2 regions of the Streptomyces qianjiangensis genome follow, and region 2 is predicted to be linked to the other one. Evidence: riboswitches for the same ligand, from Rfam matches in the RefSeq annotation. Region 2 holds a riboswitch; the other holds the start of a gene.
The links. A riboswitch is a leader RNA that binds a small molecule or an ion and turns the genes downstream of it on or off. The one in region 2 is predicted to bind cobalamin.
Positions count from the first base shown of each region.

Region 1: another riboswitch for cobalamin. It lies ahead of N8I87_RS26835 (ribonucleoside-diphosphate reductase subunit alpha); the one in region 2 lies ahead of N8I87_RS09370 (cobalamin biosynthesis protein).

Region 1 covers NZ_CP106798.1:5,788,810-5,796,117, forward strand. Annotated here, with positions in the region: gene N8I87_RS26830 (ribonucleotide-diphosphate reductase subunit beta) at 1-501, opposite strand, end outside; gene N8I87_RS26835 (ribonucleoside-diphosphate reductase subunit alpha) at 501-2,858, opposite strand; cobalamin riboswitch at 2,983-3,124, opposite strand; gene N8I87_RS26840 (GNAT family N-acetyltransferase) at 3,177-3,683, opposite strand; gene mctP (monocarboxylate uptake permease MctP) at 3,804-5,432, opposite strand; gene N8I87_RS26850 (DUF3311 domain-containing protein) at 5,429-5,701, opposite strand; gene N8I87_RS26855 (GntR family transcriptional regulator) at 5,966-6,730, opposite strand.
Region 2 covers NZ_CP106798.1:2,047,834-2,055,141, reverse strand. Annotated here, with positions in the region: gene N8I87_RS09385 (putative cobaltochelatase) at 1-89, opposite strand, end outside; gene cobN (cobaltochelatase subunit CobN) at 86-3,793, opposite strand; gene N8I87_RS09375 (cobyric acid synthase) at 3,790-5,322, opposite strand; gene N8I87_RS09370 (cobalamin biosynthesis protein) at 5,319-6,269, opposite strand; cobalamin riboswitch at 6,371-6,510, opposite strand; gene N8I87_RS09365 (hypothetical protein) at 6,707-6,934, opposite strand; gene N8I87_RS09360 (inorganic phosphate transporter) at 6,967-7,308, opposite strand, start outside.

The DNA of each region.
Region 1 (7,308 bases), 3.7 Mb from region 2:
GAAGCGGCGCCGGTCGGCCTTCGTCTCCAGGCGCTCCAGCTTCTCCACCGAGTCCATCCACTTGAAGCAGAACGCGGCCTTCTCACGGATGGAGGGGATCTTCTCCACGGCCGCGAAGGCCGCGGCGCGGTCCTCCGGGTCGGGGAGACAGGTGTCCAGCAGCGTCAGATAGAACTGGACGTGCACGGCCTCCTCGAAGAGCTGGCGGCTCAGATAGAGCCGTGCCTCGGGGGAGTTGATGTGCTTGTAGAGGGTCAGCACCAGGTTGTTGGCCACGATCGAGTCGCCCGTCGCGAAGAACGCGACCAGACGCCCGATCAGATGCTGCTCACCCGACGTCAGCTTCGCGAGGTCGGCTACGTCCGAGTGGAGGTCGACCTCCTCCACGGTCCAGGTGTTCTTGATGGCGTCCCGGTAGCGCTCGTAGAAGTCGGGGTAGCGCATGGGGCGGAGAGTCAGCTCGAAGCCCGGGTCGAGCAGGTTTTTGGCTTCGGTGGTCATTACTGGCAGGCCTCGCAGGACTCGGGGTTCTCAAGGGAGCAGGCGACGGCGTCGGGGTCGGCGACCTGCTGGACGGGGACGGTGGTCTGCGCCTGGGCGGCGCGGGCGATGCGGGTCGCCGGGCGCGAGCGCAGGTAGTACGTCGTCTTCAGACCCTGCTTCCAGGCGTACGCGTACATCGAGGAGAGCTTGCCGATGGTCGGCGTCTCCATGAAGAGGTTCAGGGACTGCGACTGGTCGAGGAACGGGGTCCGGTCCGCGGCCATGTCGATCAGCCCGCGCTGCGGGATCTCCCACGCCGTACGGTACAGCGCCCGTACGTCGGCCGGGATCCACGCGAAGTCCTGCACCGAGCCGCCCGAGTCGCGCAGCGCCTCACGGGTGCGGGCGTCCCAGACGCCGAGCTCCTTGAGGTCCCTCACCAGGTACGAGTTGACCTGGAGGAACTCTCCCGACAGGGTCTCGCGCTTGAACAGGTTGGAGACCTGCGGCTCGATGCACTCGTACACGCCCGCGATCGAGGCGATCGTGGCGGTCGGCGCGATCGCGAGGAGCAGCGAGTTGCGCATGCCGACGGCGGCGATCCGCTCGCGCAGGGCGGCCCAGCGCTCCGGCCAGGCGAGTTCCGCGCCGTAGTGGTCGGGGTGCAGGACGCCCCTGGCGCTGCGGGTCTTCTCCCAGGCCGGGAGCGGGCCGCTCCGCTCGGCGAGGTCGGCGGAGGCCTCGTACGCGGCGAGCATGATCCGCTCGGCGATCCGGGTCGACAGGGCGCGCGCCTCGGGCGAGTCGAACGGCAGCCGCAGCTTGAAGAAGACGTCCTGCAGCCCCATCGCGCCGAGGCCGACGGGACGCCACTTGGCGTTGGACCGGCCGGCCTGCTCGGTCGGGTAGAAGTTGATGTCGACGACACGGTCGAGGAAGGTGACGGCCGTGCGGACCGTCTCGTCCAGCCGCTCCCAGTCGATGTCCCCGTCGACGACGAACGCGCCGAGGTTGACCGACCCCAGGTTGCAGACCGCCGTCTCCCCGTCGTCCGTGACCTCCAGGATCTCCGTGCAGAGGTTGGAGGAGTGGACGACATGGCCCGGCTCGGCCGTCTGGTTGGCGGTGCGGTTGGCGGCGTCCTTGAAGGTCATCCAGCCGTTGCCGGTCTGCGCCAGGGTGCGCATCATGCGGCCGTAGAGGTCACGGGCGGGAATGGTCTTCTTCGCGAGCCCGTCCGCCTCCGCCTTGCGGTACACGGCGTCGAACTCCGCGCCCCACAGGTCCACCAGCTCCGGCACGTCCGACGGGGAGAACAGCGACCACTGCCCGTCGGCGTCGACCCGGCGCATGAACTCGTCCGGGATCCAGTGCGCGAGGTTGAGGTTGTGCGTACGCCGGGCGTCCTCACCGGTGTTGTCGCGCAGCTCCAGGAACTCCTCGATGTCAAAGTGCCAGGTCTCCAGGTAGACCGCGGCCGCGCCCTTGCGCCGGCCGCCCTGGTTCACGGCGGCGACGGAGGCGTCGAGGGTCTTCAGGAACGGGACGATGCCGTTGGAGTGCCCGTTGGTGCCGCGGATCAGCGAACCACGGCTGCGGATGCGGGAGTACGACAGCCCGATGCCACCGGCGTGCTTCGAGAGCCGGGCCACCTGGTGGTAGCGGTCGTAGAGGGAGTCCAGCTCGTCCAGCGGGGAGTCGAGGAGGTAGCAGGACGACATCTGGGGGTGCCGCGTGCCGGAGTTGAAGAGCGTGGGGGAGGAGGGCAGATAGTCGAGGCGGCTCATGAGCCCGTAGAGCGCGGCGACTTCGTCGACGGAGCGGGAGGACTCGTCCTCGGCGAGACCCGCGGCGACCCGCAGCATGAAGTGCTGGGGCGTCTCGACGACCTTGCGGGTGATGGGGTGGCGCAGCAGATAGCGGCTGTGCAGGGTGCGCAGGCCGAAGTAGCCGAAGCGGTCGTCGGCCGACGGGTCGACCAGGGCGTCGAGCCGCTCGGCGTGCAGCCGTACGAACGCGGCGGTGCGGTCGGCGATCAGCCCCTCGCGGTGCCCCACGGCGACGGACCCGGTGAAGGACGTCACGCCCTGCGAGGCGGCCTCGGCGCGGATGGAGAGGGTCAGCAGCCGGGCGGCCAGCCGGGAGTAGGCCGGGTCCTCGGAGATGAGGCCGGCCGCCGCCTCCGTGGCCAGCTCGCGCAGCTCCGTCTCGTCCGCCCGGGTGGACCGTCCGCGCAGCGCGGCGGCGGCGACGCGGCCGGGGTCGGTGTCGGGCAGGTCGGCGGTCAGCTCGGTCAGGGTCCGCAGCAGCGCGGCACCGGGACCGACGGTCTCCAGGCGGGTCGCTGAATCCGGTTCGGCTGGCGCGATGGTCACGTGGGGCTCTCCCTGGCTCGGCACGGGGGCCTTGCGCAGGGCAGGGGGCAGCACACGAGCGCACGCGGCGTCGCGTCCACCGGCCCATTCCACGAGGCCCGGACGTCGGGGCACCCGGGCCGGACGGCCGGGTGCGCTGTCGGCAGGTCCTCGGACTGACACGAGCGCGCTTCGACCCCCGGGGGGCGGATACGCGCAAGTACACCGTTGCGGGACAGTTCCGGATTCGCACCGGATTCCCCTGCGGCGACAGCGAGCATGAGCATACATCTAGTGCCTGGCTGCCGTGCCACCCCCAGATGTTGTGTCGTGGCGGTATCAGAGCGTCAACTCGTAGGTGAGGAGTGTGATGTCGTCGAGGTGGGGGAGGGGATTCCAGTCCCGCTCTGGTGTGCGGACGAAGCCCATGCGTTCGTAGATGCGATGGGCGGCCCGCATGGAGCGCTGGGTGGACAGCACGACCCGTACGCAGCCCGGTGTGGCCCGCGCGCGATCGACACAGGCGCGCACCAGGGCCTCCCCGACGCCGCGACTGCGTGCCGCGTGGCCGACCGCGAGCATCCGTATCTCGGCCTCTCCGGCGCGGGCGATGTCGGCCATGGGCCCGCCCGCCGGTACGAAGGTGACGCCGCCGAGCAGTTCGCCGTCCGCCACGGCGGCCAGTACCTCCGCGGCGGCCGCGCGCTTGGCCACGTCTCTGAGCTCGCCGAGGTACCCGTCGCTCTCCCCGAAGTCGAGGAGGCCGTCCTGGAGATAGGCCTGGGCGGTGATCTCGCCCAGGGTGCCGTACTCGTCCGGGGCCGTCCGCCTGATCTCGATGTCCATGGGACCGAGTGTGCAGGACGGGTACGACAACGGGCCGCCGGATTTTCTCCGACGGCCCGTTCTTGCCTGCCCTCAGCGGCCGGTGTCGTCAGCGGCTCGCGTCCGCGGTGACCGGCGTCCTCAGTGGCCCGCGTCCGCGGTCGCCGGCGGCAGCTCCACCTGGACGCCCGGGTCGCCGGAGTCCGCCGTGTAGTCCGCCGGGCTGGTCTCGTCGACGCCCTCGGGGGCCTTCAGCGCCTTCAGGACGAAGGTCAGCACCACCGTGACGGCCACGTTGAGCACGAACGCGGTGAGGCCGATGTAGCCGATCTCCCCGATGCCCGGGATCTCCTCGGCCGAGCCGCCGAAGTGCTTCTGCGTCGGTGAGGCGACGCCGTACGCGGCGACGGTGCCGTACACCATGCCGACCGCCCAGCCCGCGAGCAGCGCCCAGCGGTGGAACCAGCGGCTGAACAGGCCGCCGACCATGGCCGGGAAGGTCTGCAGGATCCAGATGCCGCCGAGCAGCTGGAAGTTGATGGCGACCGTCTTGTCCATCGTCAGGACGAAGACCAGCGCGCCCACCTTCACCAGGAGGGAGACCAGCTTGGAGACCTTGGTCTCCTGCGCGGGCGTGGCGTCCGGCTTGATGAAGTCCTTGTAGATGTTGCGGGTGAACAGGTTCGCGGCCGCGATGGACATGATGGCCGCGGGGACGAGGGCACCGATGCCGATCGCCGCGAAGGCCACGCCCGCGAACCAGTCCGGGAACATGTTCTCGAACAGCTGCGGGATGGCCAGCTGGCCGTTCTGCACCTTGACGTCCGCCGCGATCGCCATGAAGCCCAGCAGGGCCAGCAGGCCGAGCATGAGGGAGTACAGCGGCAGGATCGTGGTGTTGCGGCGGATCACGTCACGGCTCTTCGAGGAGAGCGTCGCGGTGATCGAGTGCGGGTACATGAAGAGCGCGAGCGCGGAGCCCAGTGCCAGCGTGGCGTACGTCCACTGGCCGGCCTCCGGCGGGGCGAGAGCGCCGCGCGGCTTGCCGGTCGCCGGGTTGACCTGGCTGAACGCGTCGCCCGCCTTGGTGAAGATGTCGTCGAAACCGCCCAGCTTGATGGGGATGTAGATGATCGCCACCGCGATGACGATGTAGATCAGCGCGTCCTTCACGAACGCGATCAGGGCGGGCGCCCGCAGGCCCGAGGAGTAGGTGTACGCGGCCAGCACGCCGAAGGCGATCAGCAGCGGCAGGTCCTTGACGAACCAGTGGGTGCTCTCGCCGCCGCCGACGCCCATCACGTCGAGGACGGCCTGGATGCCGACCAGTTGGAGCGCGATGTAGGGCATCGTCGCCAGGATTCCGGTGACCGCGACCGCCAGCGACAGGCCCTTGGAGCCGAAGCGGCCGCGCACGAAGTCCGAGGTCGTCACATAGCCGTGTCGGTGGGACACCGACCACAGGCGCGGAAGGAACATGAAGATCAGCGGGTAGACGAGGATCGTGTACGGCACGGCGAAGAAGCCGGCCGCGCCCGCCGCGTAGATCGCCGCCGGTACGGCGACGAAGGTGTACGCCGTGTACAGGTCGCCGCCGAGCAGGAACCAGGTGATCCAGGTGCCGAACGACCGTCCGCCCAGGCCCCATTCGTCGAGGCTGTGCTCGTTGTCGGCCCTGCGCCAGCGGGCGGCCAGGAAGCCCATGACCGTGACGGCCAGGAAGAAGAAGACGAACACGCCGAGCGCGACGCCGTTCACACCGTCCTTCACTTCGACGCACCCCCGCTTCGCCGGGCCGCCGCGCGGGCGCGCTGGTCACGCTGCCACAGCTTGTACGCGGTCATCGTCAGCGCGGTGGAGATGACCACCCACAGCATCTGGTACCAGTAGAAGAACGGGATCCCGCTGAACTCGGGGTCCGTCCTGGCGTAGGAGCCGACCCACAGCATCGCCACGAAGGGCGCGATCAGACAGAGGGCGATGACGACGCGCAAGGGCGTCACCACCGCCGCTCCGGTCACATCCGAGGTATCCGACATCGTGCGACTCCGTCCCCTCGCAGATCACCACTGATCACTACTGATCACACGTGTAATGCGCAGGCAATCTAGGCGACGTCGTCACACAAGTGGAAGACCTCATCCTCATATCGGCATGTCGATTCTGTGCAGAAGTCGCCGCAGCGGCAGCGGAACCCCCGCACATGACGGTCGTACGGGGACGCGTCGGTCAACTCCCTTACGCAACAGCCGCTTGAGCCGGGCCGGGCATCACTCCGCGGGACGCTCGAGCCGGAGCGGGCGTCACTCCGCGGGACGCTTGAGGCGGGCCACGAACTTGTAGCGGTCGCCGCGGTAGACCGACCGCACCCATTCCACCGGCTTGCCCTCCCGGTCCAGGGAGTGGCGGGAGAGCATCAGCATCGGGAGGCCCACGTCGGTGCCGAGCAGGCCCGCCTCGCGCGGGGTGGCCAGGGAGGTCTCGATGGTCTCCTCGGCCTCCGCGAGGTGGACGTCGTACACCTCGGCGAGCGCGGTGTAGAGGGACGTGTACTTGACGAGCGACCTGCGCAGCGCCGGGAAGCGCTTGGCCGAGAGGTGGGTCGTCTCGATGGCCATCGGCTCGGCGTTGGCCATGCGCAGCCGCTCGATGCGCAGTACCCGCCCGCCGGCCGTGATGTCGAGCAGTTCGGCGAGCCGGTCGTCGGCGGTGATGTAGCCGATGTCCAGCAGCTGCGAGGTCGGCTCCAGTCCCTGGGCGCGCATGTCCTCCGTGTAGGAGGTGAGTTGCAGCGCCTGGGAGACCTTCGGCTTGGCGACGAAGGTGCCCTTGCCCTGGATGCGCTCCAGCCGGCCCTCGACGACCAGCTCCTGCAGGGCCTGGCGGACGGTGGTGCGCGAGGTGTCGAACTCGGCCGCGAGCGTGCGCTCCGGCGGGACCGGCGTGCCCGGCGGCAGCGTCTCCGTCATGTCGAGCAGGTGCTTCTTCAAGCGGTAGTACTTGGGCACGCGCGCGGTACGGACGGTCGCCCCAGCCTCGTTCTCCGCACTGCTGACGTCGGTGCTCATGCTCTGCCTTCCCGGCTCCGTATGCCGAAGTGACCGACATTCCATCGGTCCCGGCTCACATCGTGGCACGGCTTCGTGTGACAGGGGTCCACCCGCACGCTCCGTGATCTCCCTGTATACCTTTGCGCCCCCCGTTGGTCTAGTCCATCGGGAGTCCCGGTCCCAGTGGTCCACCGGAACTGGTCCGTCCGATCTGTCGCTTGCGGAATGAAAGGTCCCTGCATATCTCGGTCCCATCACGGACGCCTGGAGCCCGCCTGAACACCCTTGACAGGCCTATTGGTCTGGGCCAAGCTCCCCGTACTGGTCTACACCATTGGTCCAGGTCCCGGCCCCATGGGCGGTACGAAGCGCGGGCCTGCTCGGCGGATCAGGTCGGAGTAAAGCAACCGAACCTGATCAGCGCCGGTGAGCGGGGTCTGGTGCGTGCAGCTGCAAGGCGGAGGAGGGAGTCGACGCGGAGCGTCGGCGACCGACGACAACGCCGCAGATGTGCGTGCCAGACCCCGCGTCTCCGGCATGATCCGCCGAGCAGGCCCGGCTCGCCGCGGGGAGGCAGGGGGGTTTGTGGCATCCCT
Region 2 (7,308 bases):
CCGACCGCCGGCGACACGGCGTTCAGCAGCAGCGCGAGCCGCAGGTCGTCCTGGCCGACGACGGCCGTGAACGGAAAGGGGGTACTCACTTCTCGTCGCCCTCCAAGTCGCCTTCCAGCTCCAGGTAGGTGGCCCGCAGCCGCTCCAGGGTGTCGGCGTCCGGCTCGGCCCACAGCCCGCGGTCGGCCGCCTCCAGCAGGCGCTCCGTGATCCCGCGCAGCGCCCAGGGGTTGGACTTCTTCATGAAGTCCCGGTTCTCCGCGTCGAAGACGTACTCGGCGCTGAGCTTCTCGTACATCCAGTCGTCGACCACGCCCGCCGTCGCGTCGTACCCGAAGAGGTAGTCCACGGTCGCCGCCATCTCGAAGGCGCCCTTGTAGCCGTGCCGCCGCATGGCCGCCATCCAGCGCGGGTTCACCACGCGGGCACGGAACACCCGGTGCGTCTCCTCGCCGAGGGTCCGCGTCTTCACCTGATCCGGTACGGCGGAGTCGCCCACATACGCCTCGGGGCTCGCCCCCGTCAGGTGCCGCACCATGGCCACCATGCCGCCGTGGTACTGGAAGTAGTCGTCGGCGTCGACGAGATCGTGCTCGCGGGTGTCGACGTTCTTCGCCGCCACCGCGATCCGCCGGAACGCCGTCTCCATGTCCCCGCGGGCCGCCCGCCCGTCGAGCCCCCGTCCGTAGGCGTAGCCGCCCCACACCGCGTACACCTCGGCGAGGTCCGCGTCGGAGCGCCAGTTGCGGGCGTCGATCAGCGGCAGCAGCCCGGCGCCGTACGCCCCCGGCTTCGAACCGAAGACCCGGGCCGTCGCGCGCCGTCGGTCGCCGTGCTCGGCGGTGTCCTCGTCGGCGTGGGCGCGCACGAAGTTCCGCTCGGTGGGTTCGTCCAGCTCGGCCACGGCCCGCACCGCGTCGTCGATCAGCCCGACCACGTGCGGGAACGCGTCCCGGAAGAAGCCCGAGATACGGACGGTGACGTCGATGCGCGGCCGGCCGAGCTCCTCCAGGGACACGATCTCGAACCCGGTCACGCGCCTCGACGCGTCGTCCCACACCGGACGGCACCCCAGCAGCGCCAGGATCTCGGCGATGTCGTCGCCCTGGGTGCGCATGGCGGACGTGCCCCACACCGTGAGGCCGACGGACTTCGGATACTCGCCCGTGTCCTGGAGATACCGCTGCACCAGCGAGTCGGCGAGCGACTGGCCGACCTCCCAGCTCAGCCGGGACGGAATGGCCTTGGGGTCGACGGAGTAGAAGTTCCGGCCGGTCGGCAGGACGTTGACGAGGCCGCGGGTGGGGGAGCCCGAGGGACCGGCGGGGACGTAACCGCCGTTCAGCGCCCGGAGGATATGGCCGATCTCGTCGGTGGTCCGTGCCAGGCGCGGTACGACCTCGGCGCAGGCGAACTCCAGCACGGCGACGGCGTCGGGGAGTTCGGTGCCGAGGACCTCACGGACGAGGCCCGGGACCGCCGCGCCGTCCCAGCCGCGCTCCTCCATCCCCTCCGCGAACCGCCGGCACAACTGCTCCAGCAGATCGATCGCGTCGGCGGCCGTACGGGACGGCCCCTCGACCAGGTCCGTCAGCTCCACCGGCACCTTCACCGGCGCGCCCGGCTCGGCGAGCAGCTCCTTCTCCAGCAGCCCGAAGTGCTCCGCCAGCGAGGCCCGCAGCCCCGGCAGGGCGTTCGCCTGCCCGCCCCACACCTGCGAGGCGCGCAGCACGGCGAGGACCAGGTTGACGCGCGGCTCCGCGACCGGTCCGCCACCGAGGATGTGCAGGCCGTCGCGGATCTGCACGTCCTTGATCTCGCACAGATAGCCGTCGATGTGCATGACGAACGAGTCGAAGTCGTCGTCCTCGGGCTGCTCGTCCACGTGCAGGTCGTGGTGCAGCTCGGCCGCCTTGACCAGCGTCCAGATCTGCGCCCGTACGGCAGGCGCCTTGGTCGGGTCCAGGTCGGAGACGAGCGCGTACTCGTCGAGCAGTTGCTCCAGCTTCGCCAGGTCGCCGTAAATGTCGGCGCGGGCCATCGGCGGTACGAGGTGGTCGACGACCGTGGCGTGCCCGCGCCGCTTGGCCTGGGTGCCCTCGCCGGGGTCGTTGACGATGAAGGGGTAGATCAGCGGCAGGTCGCCGAGGACCGCGTCCGGCGCGCAGCCCTTGCCGAGCCCGAGACCCTTGCCCGGCAGCCACTCCATCGTGCCGTGCTTGCCCATGTGGACGATCGCGTCCGCGCCGAACGAGTTCTCCAGCCACCGGTACGCCGCCATGTAGTGGTGCGAGGGCGGCATGTCGGGGTCGTGGTAGATCGCGATCGGGTTCTCGCCGAAGCCGCGCGGTGGCTGGATCATCACGACGACGTTCCCGAACCGGAGGGAGGCGAGGACGATGTCGTCGCCGTCGACGTACAGGGAGCCCGGCGGCTCGCCCCACGCCTCCAGCATGCCCTCCCGCAGCTCGGGGTCGAGCTTGTCGAACCACGCCCGGTAGTCGGCGAGCGGGACGCGCGCGGGCGCTGCGGTCAGCTGCTCCTCGGTGAGCCATTCGACGTCGTGGCCGCCGGCCTCGATGAGCCGGTGGATCAACTCGTCGCCGTTGTCGGGGTATTCGGTGAGGGAGTAGCCGGCGTCCCGCAGCGCGTCGAGGACCCGGACCGCGGAGGCCGGGGTGTCGAGGCCCACCGCGTTGCCGACGCGCGAGTGCTTGGTCGGGTAGGCGGTGAAGACGAGCGCGACCTTTTTGTCCGCGTTCGCCTTGTGCTTCAACTGCGCGTGCCGTACGGCGATTCCGGCGACGCGGCCGGCCCGCTCGGGGTCGGCGATGTACACCGGCACGTCGTCCGGGCCCTGTTCCTTGAAGGAGAACGGCACGGTGACGAGGCGGCCGTCGAACTCGGGGATCGCGACCTGCATCGCCGCGTCCATGGGGGAGAGGGCGGCGTCGGACGCGTCCCACGTGGCACGTGAGGAGGTCAGACAGAGCCCTTGCAGCACCGGGATGTCCAGGTCGGCGAGCGCCCCGATGTCCCAGGACTCCTCGCCCGCCCGTCTCCCACCACCACCCTCAACGGAGGTGCTTCGCACCACTGGATCCTTTCCGCCCGCCGAGGCCTGCGAGGCGTGGGTGCCGCCGGCGGCGAGGACCGTGGCGACCAGGGCGTCGGCCCGGCCCAGGATCTCGTACAGCCCGGCGTCGGCACCGCGCAGCGAACCGCAGTACACGGGAAGGGCGTTGGCCCCCCGTGCCTCGATCGCGTCGCACAGGGTGTCGACGAAGGCGGTGTTGCCGCTCAGTTCGTGGGCCCGGTAGAAGAGCACGCCGACGGTGGGCCGGCCCTCGACGAGGGCACGTTCGCCGTGGACGCCGTGCTCGGGCATCTTCCGCGGCTCGTCGAAGCCCTCGCCCGTCAGCAGCACGGTGTCGGACAGGAAGCGCGCGAGCTCAGTGAGGTTGGCGGGTCCGCCCTCGACGAGGTAGCGCAGCGCCTCGGCCACGACACCGGCCGGCACGGACGACTCGGCCATCAACTCGGCGTCGGGCACCGCCTCCCCGCCCAGCAGCACGGTCGGGATCCCGGCGGCCCGCAGCGCGGCGAGCCCCTCCTCCCAGGCCCGCTTGCCGCCGAGCAGCCGTACGACGGCGAGGTCTGCCCGCCGGAGGAGTTCCGGAAGTTCCCCGGTGACGTCGACCCGGGTCGGGTTGCCGATCAGGTAGGACGCGCCGGAGGCCCGGGCCGCCAGCAGATCGGTGTCGGCGGTCGACAACAACAACACTGTGCTCATGCGGGCGCTCCCGGTGGAATGAAGGGCAGTCCTTGAGGCGCGCCCGACTCGATGAGCCGCCAGAGCGCGTCCGTGTCCGCGTGCTGTTCGATCAGGTCGCCGAGCCGGTCGAGCTGTTCCTCGCGCAGCGCGGCGAACGAGGTGTCGGGGGCCGGTACGAAGCGGCGGCCCGCGGCGGCCGCCACCTCGCGCAGGAAGGCCCGCCGGAAACCGTCCGACTCCAGGGAGCCGTGCCAGTGGGTGCCCCAGGTCTGCCCGACCCGGCAGCCGTCCAGGCCGCGTCCGCTCTCATCGGAGAGGAACGTCTCCCCGCCGTGGACGTCGGCGACCCCGTGGTGGATCTCGTACCCCTCGACGTGCTCGCCGAGGGCTTCGCCGACGGGCCGGGTGAGGGTCTTCTCCTTGGCGAACCGCACCCGCACGGGCAGGATCCCGAGCCCGTCCACGTGCCCCTCGCGGCTCTCGACGTCGTCCTCGATGTGCTCGCCGAGTACCTGGAAGCCGCCGCAGATGCCGAGAACGGGCAGGTCCTCACGGGCCCTTGCGACGATGGCGTCGGCCAGCCCCCGCTCCCGCAGCCACTCCAGCGCCCGGACCGTCCCCCGGGTGCCCGGGATCACGACGAGGTCGGCGTCGGCGAGTTCCTCCGGCCGGTCCACGAACCGCACGACCACACCGGGCTCGGCGGCCAGGGCGTCCACGTCGGTGAAGTTGGACATGAGCGGGATCGCGCAGACGGCCACCCGCAGCACGTCCTCCCCGACGGGCGGCGCCACGGCCGACTCGCGCACTGTGCCGCGCAGCGAGACCCGGAGCCCGTCCTCCTCGTCGATGCCGAGCCCGTGCCGGAACGGCAGCACTCCGTAGGTGTCCCGCCCGGTGAGCCCGTGCAGCATGTCGAGCCCCGGCTCCAGCAGGGACACATCCCCACGGAACTTGTTCACGAGGAACCCGGCGACGAGTTCCTGGTCCTCGGGCGAGAGCAGGGCCACGGTCCCGAAGAAGGAGGCGAAGACGCCCCCGCGGTCGATGTCGCCGACGACGAGCACGGGGAGTCGGGCACCCCGCGCGATCCCCATGTTCACGATGTCGGTCCGCCGGAGATTGATCTCGGCGGGAGAGCCCGCCCCCTCACAGATCACCGCGTCATACGTGCCCCGCAACTCGGCGAGACAGTCGAGAACGGTCCCGAGAAGTCTCTGCTGCCGGCCCCCGTGATAGCCGCGGGCACTCAACTCGCCCACCGGCTTTCCCAGCAGCACCACCTGGCTGCTCTGCTCACCACCGGGCTTGAGCAGCACGGGGTTCATCAGCGCGCTGGGCTCCACCCGGCACGCCTGGGCCTGCATGGCCTGGGCCCGCCCGATCTCGGCGCCCTCGCGGGTCACGAACGAGTTGAGGGACATGTTCTGCGCCTTGAAGGGCGCGACCTTGACGCCCTGTCGCACCAGCCACCGGCAGATCCCCGCCGTCACGACGCTCTTGCCCGCGTCGGAGGTGGTGCCGGCGACGAGCAGACCACCGTTCATGACGTGCCCCCCTTTGTCTTGGTCACGACGGCGCGCGCGGCGACTGCGACGCCGAGCGCGAGCAGACCGACCCGACGGGAGAGCCGTACGGCCCGGTCGATGTCCTCGGTGGCGACGGCGCGGCCGTCACCGTTGAGCACGGGCCGGTGCTCGATCCGCCCTCCGTAGGCAAGGGTTCCGCCGAGCCGTACGCCCAGAGCCCCCGCGAAGGAGGCCTCGACGGGCCCGGCGTTGGGACTGGGATGCCTGCGTGCGTCGGCCCGCCAGGCACGCAGGGCGCCGCGTGGGTCCGGGCCCGCGGCGGCGGCCAGTACGGCGGTGAGCCGGGCCCCCGGCCATCCGGCGACGTCGTCGAGCCGGGCGGAGGCCCACCCGTAGCGCCGGTACCGGGGGGACTTGTGCCCGACCATGGCGTCAAGGGTGTTGACCGCGCGGAACCCGAGCAGTCCGGGCACGCCTCCCAGGGCACCCCACACCAGCGCCCCTACGACGGCGTCGGAGGTGTTCTCGGCGACGGACTCGACCACGGCCCGGGCGATCCCGTCGGCGTCGAGCGCCTGCGGATCCCGTCCGCAGAGGTGAGGCAGCCGGGCACGAGCCCCTGCCACGTCGCCCGCCTCCAGGGCGTGCCCGATGGCCCGGGCCTCCCGGGCGAGCGAAGTCCCCCCGATCACGGCCCAGGTGGCGGCACCGGTGAGTGCGACGGAGGCGGTGGGGGAGGGACGTACGGCTCGCCCGGCGAGGGCGCCGAGGGCCACGGCCCCGCCGACGCACGCGGCGGTGTGCAGGGCGCCCCAGCCGCGGTGGTCCCGCCACAGCACCCGCTCCACGGCGCTCGCCGCACGCCCGAACGCGGCGACCGGATGCCCACGGCGTGGATCGCCCAGGAGAAGGTCACCGAGGAGGCCGGCGGAGGCGCCGTACGCGAAGACGCGATCGGCACGCATCGGCTCAGCCGGCCGTGGGGTCGAGCAGCGACCTGGTGCTGTACCTCGATCGGCAGCCGAGCATGGCGATATGTCCTCACTCAGGGTGTCCGCGCCCTGGTTCGACGAGACCGGCGGTGGGAGTTCCTGGCTTCCGGAGAGTTCTTCCCCGGTGACAGTGGCGGGACCGCGCCGGATTCACACCGGCTTCCTCCCTTGCCGCCGTACATGGCTCCGGCAGTCCACCACGCTCCCGGAAGGGCCGTCAACTTGCCGTTGACCTGCAAGGGGAGAGTGTGCTGAGACCCACACCGGCGCTGCGCGGGCGGGTGTGAGGGCACACGAAAAGGCTCCTCCCCGAAGACATCGGGGAGGAGCCCGGGTGAGGCTCGGTCAGGCCTTGGCCATGATCTGGGTCAGGACCAGGGCCAGGACCAGGGTCAGGACCAGGGCCAGGGTCAGGCCTTGGCCATGATCAGGTAGATGCCGTACGCCACCGCCGCCGCGCAGGCCGCGAAGCAGACGTACGCTCCGGTGACCGCGAGAGGGGCGGAGCCGCCCTGGGCCGTGGCGCGTTCGCGGTGTGCGAGGCCCTTGACGCCCAGGGTGAACAGGGCCACGAGGCCCACGGTGACCACGAGGCTGACGCCGAAGACGGAGCCGAGGGCTGCCCAGTCGATCTTCATGGTGATGCTTCCTTAGTAACCGGGTCTCGGGGTCAGACGGTGGCGGCCGGAGGGGCGGCCGGGTCGGTGGCGGGGGCGGCCGCGGGGGACGGGATGGTGGCCGTCAGGTCCTCGGCCACGGTGCCTGCCGGGGGCGGCGTCACGGCGGCCATCGCCGTGGTCACCACACCGGCCGGCTCCTCGGTGTCGTTGACGTTGCTGTGGTCGACCACCTGGCGGCGGGAGAGCTTCCAGATCGTGGCGCTGGAGGCGACGAGGAAGACGGCGACGACCGCGGTGCCCCAGTTGCCCAGGTCGGTCACGGACTCAGCGAGCGCACCGACCAGAGCGGCCGCCGGCAGGGTCAGCGCCCAGGCCACCATCATGCGGGTCGC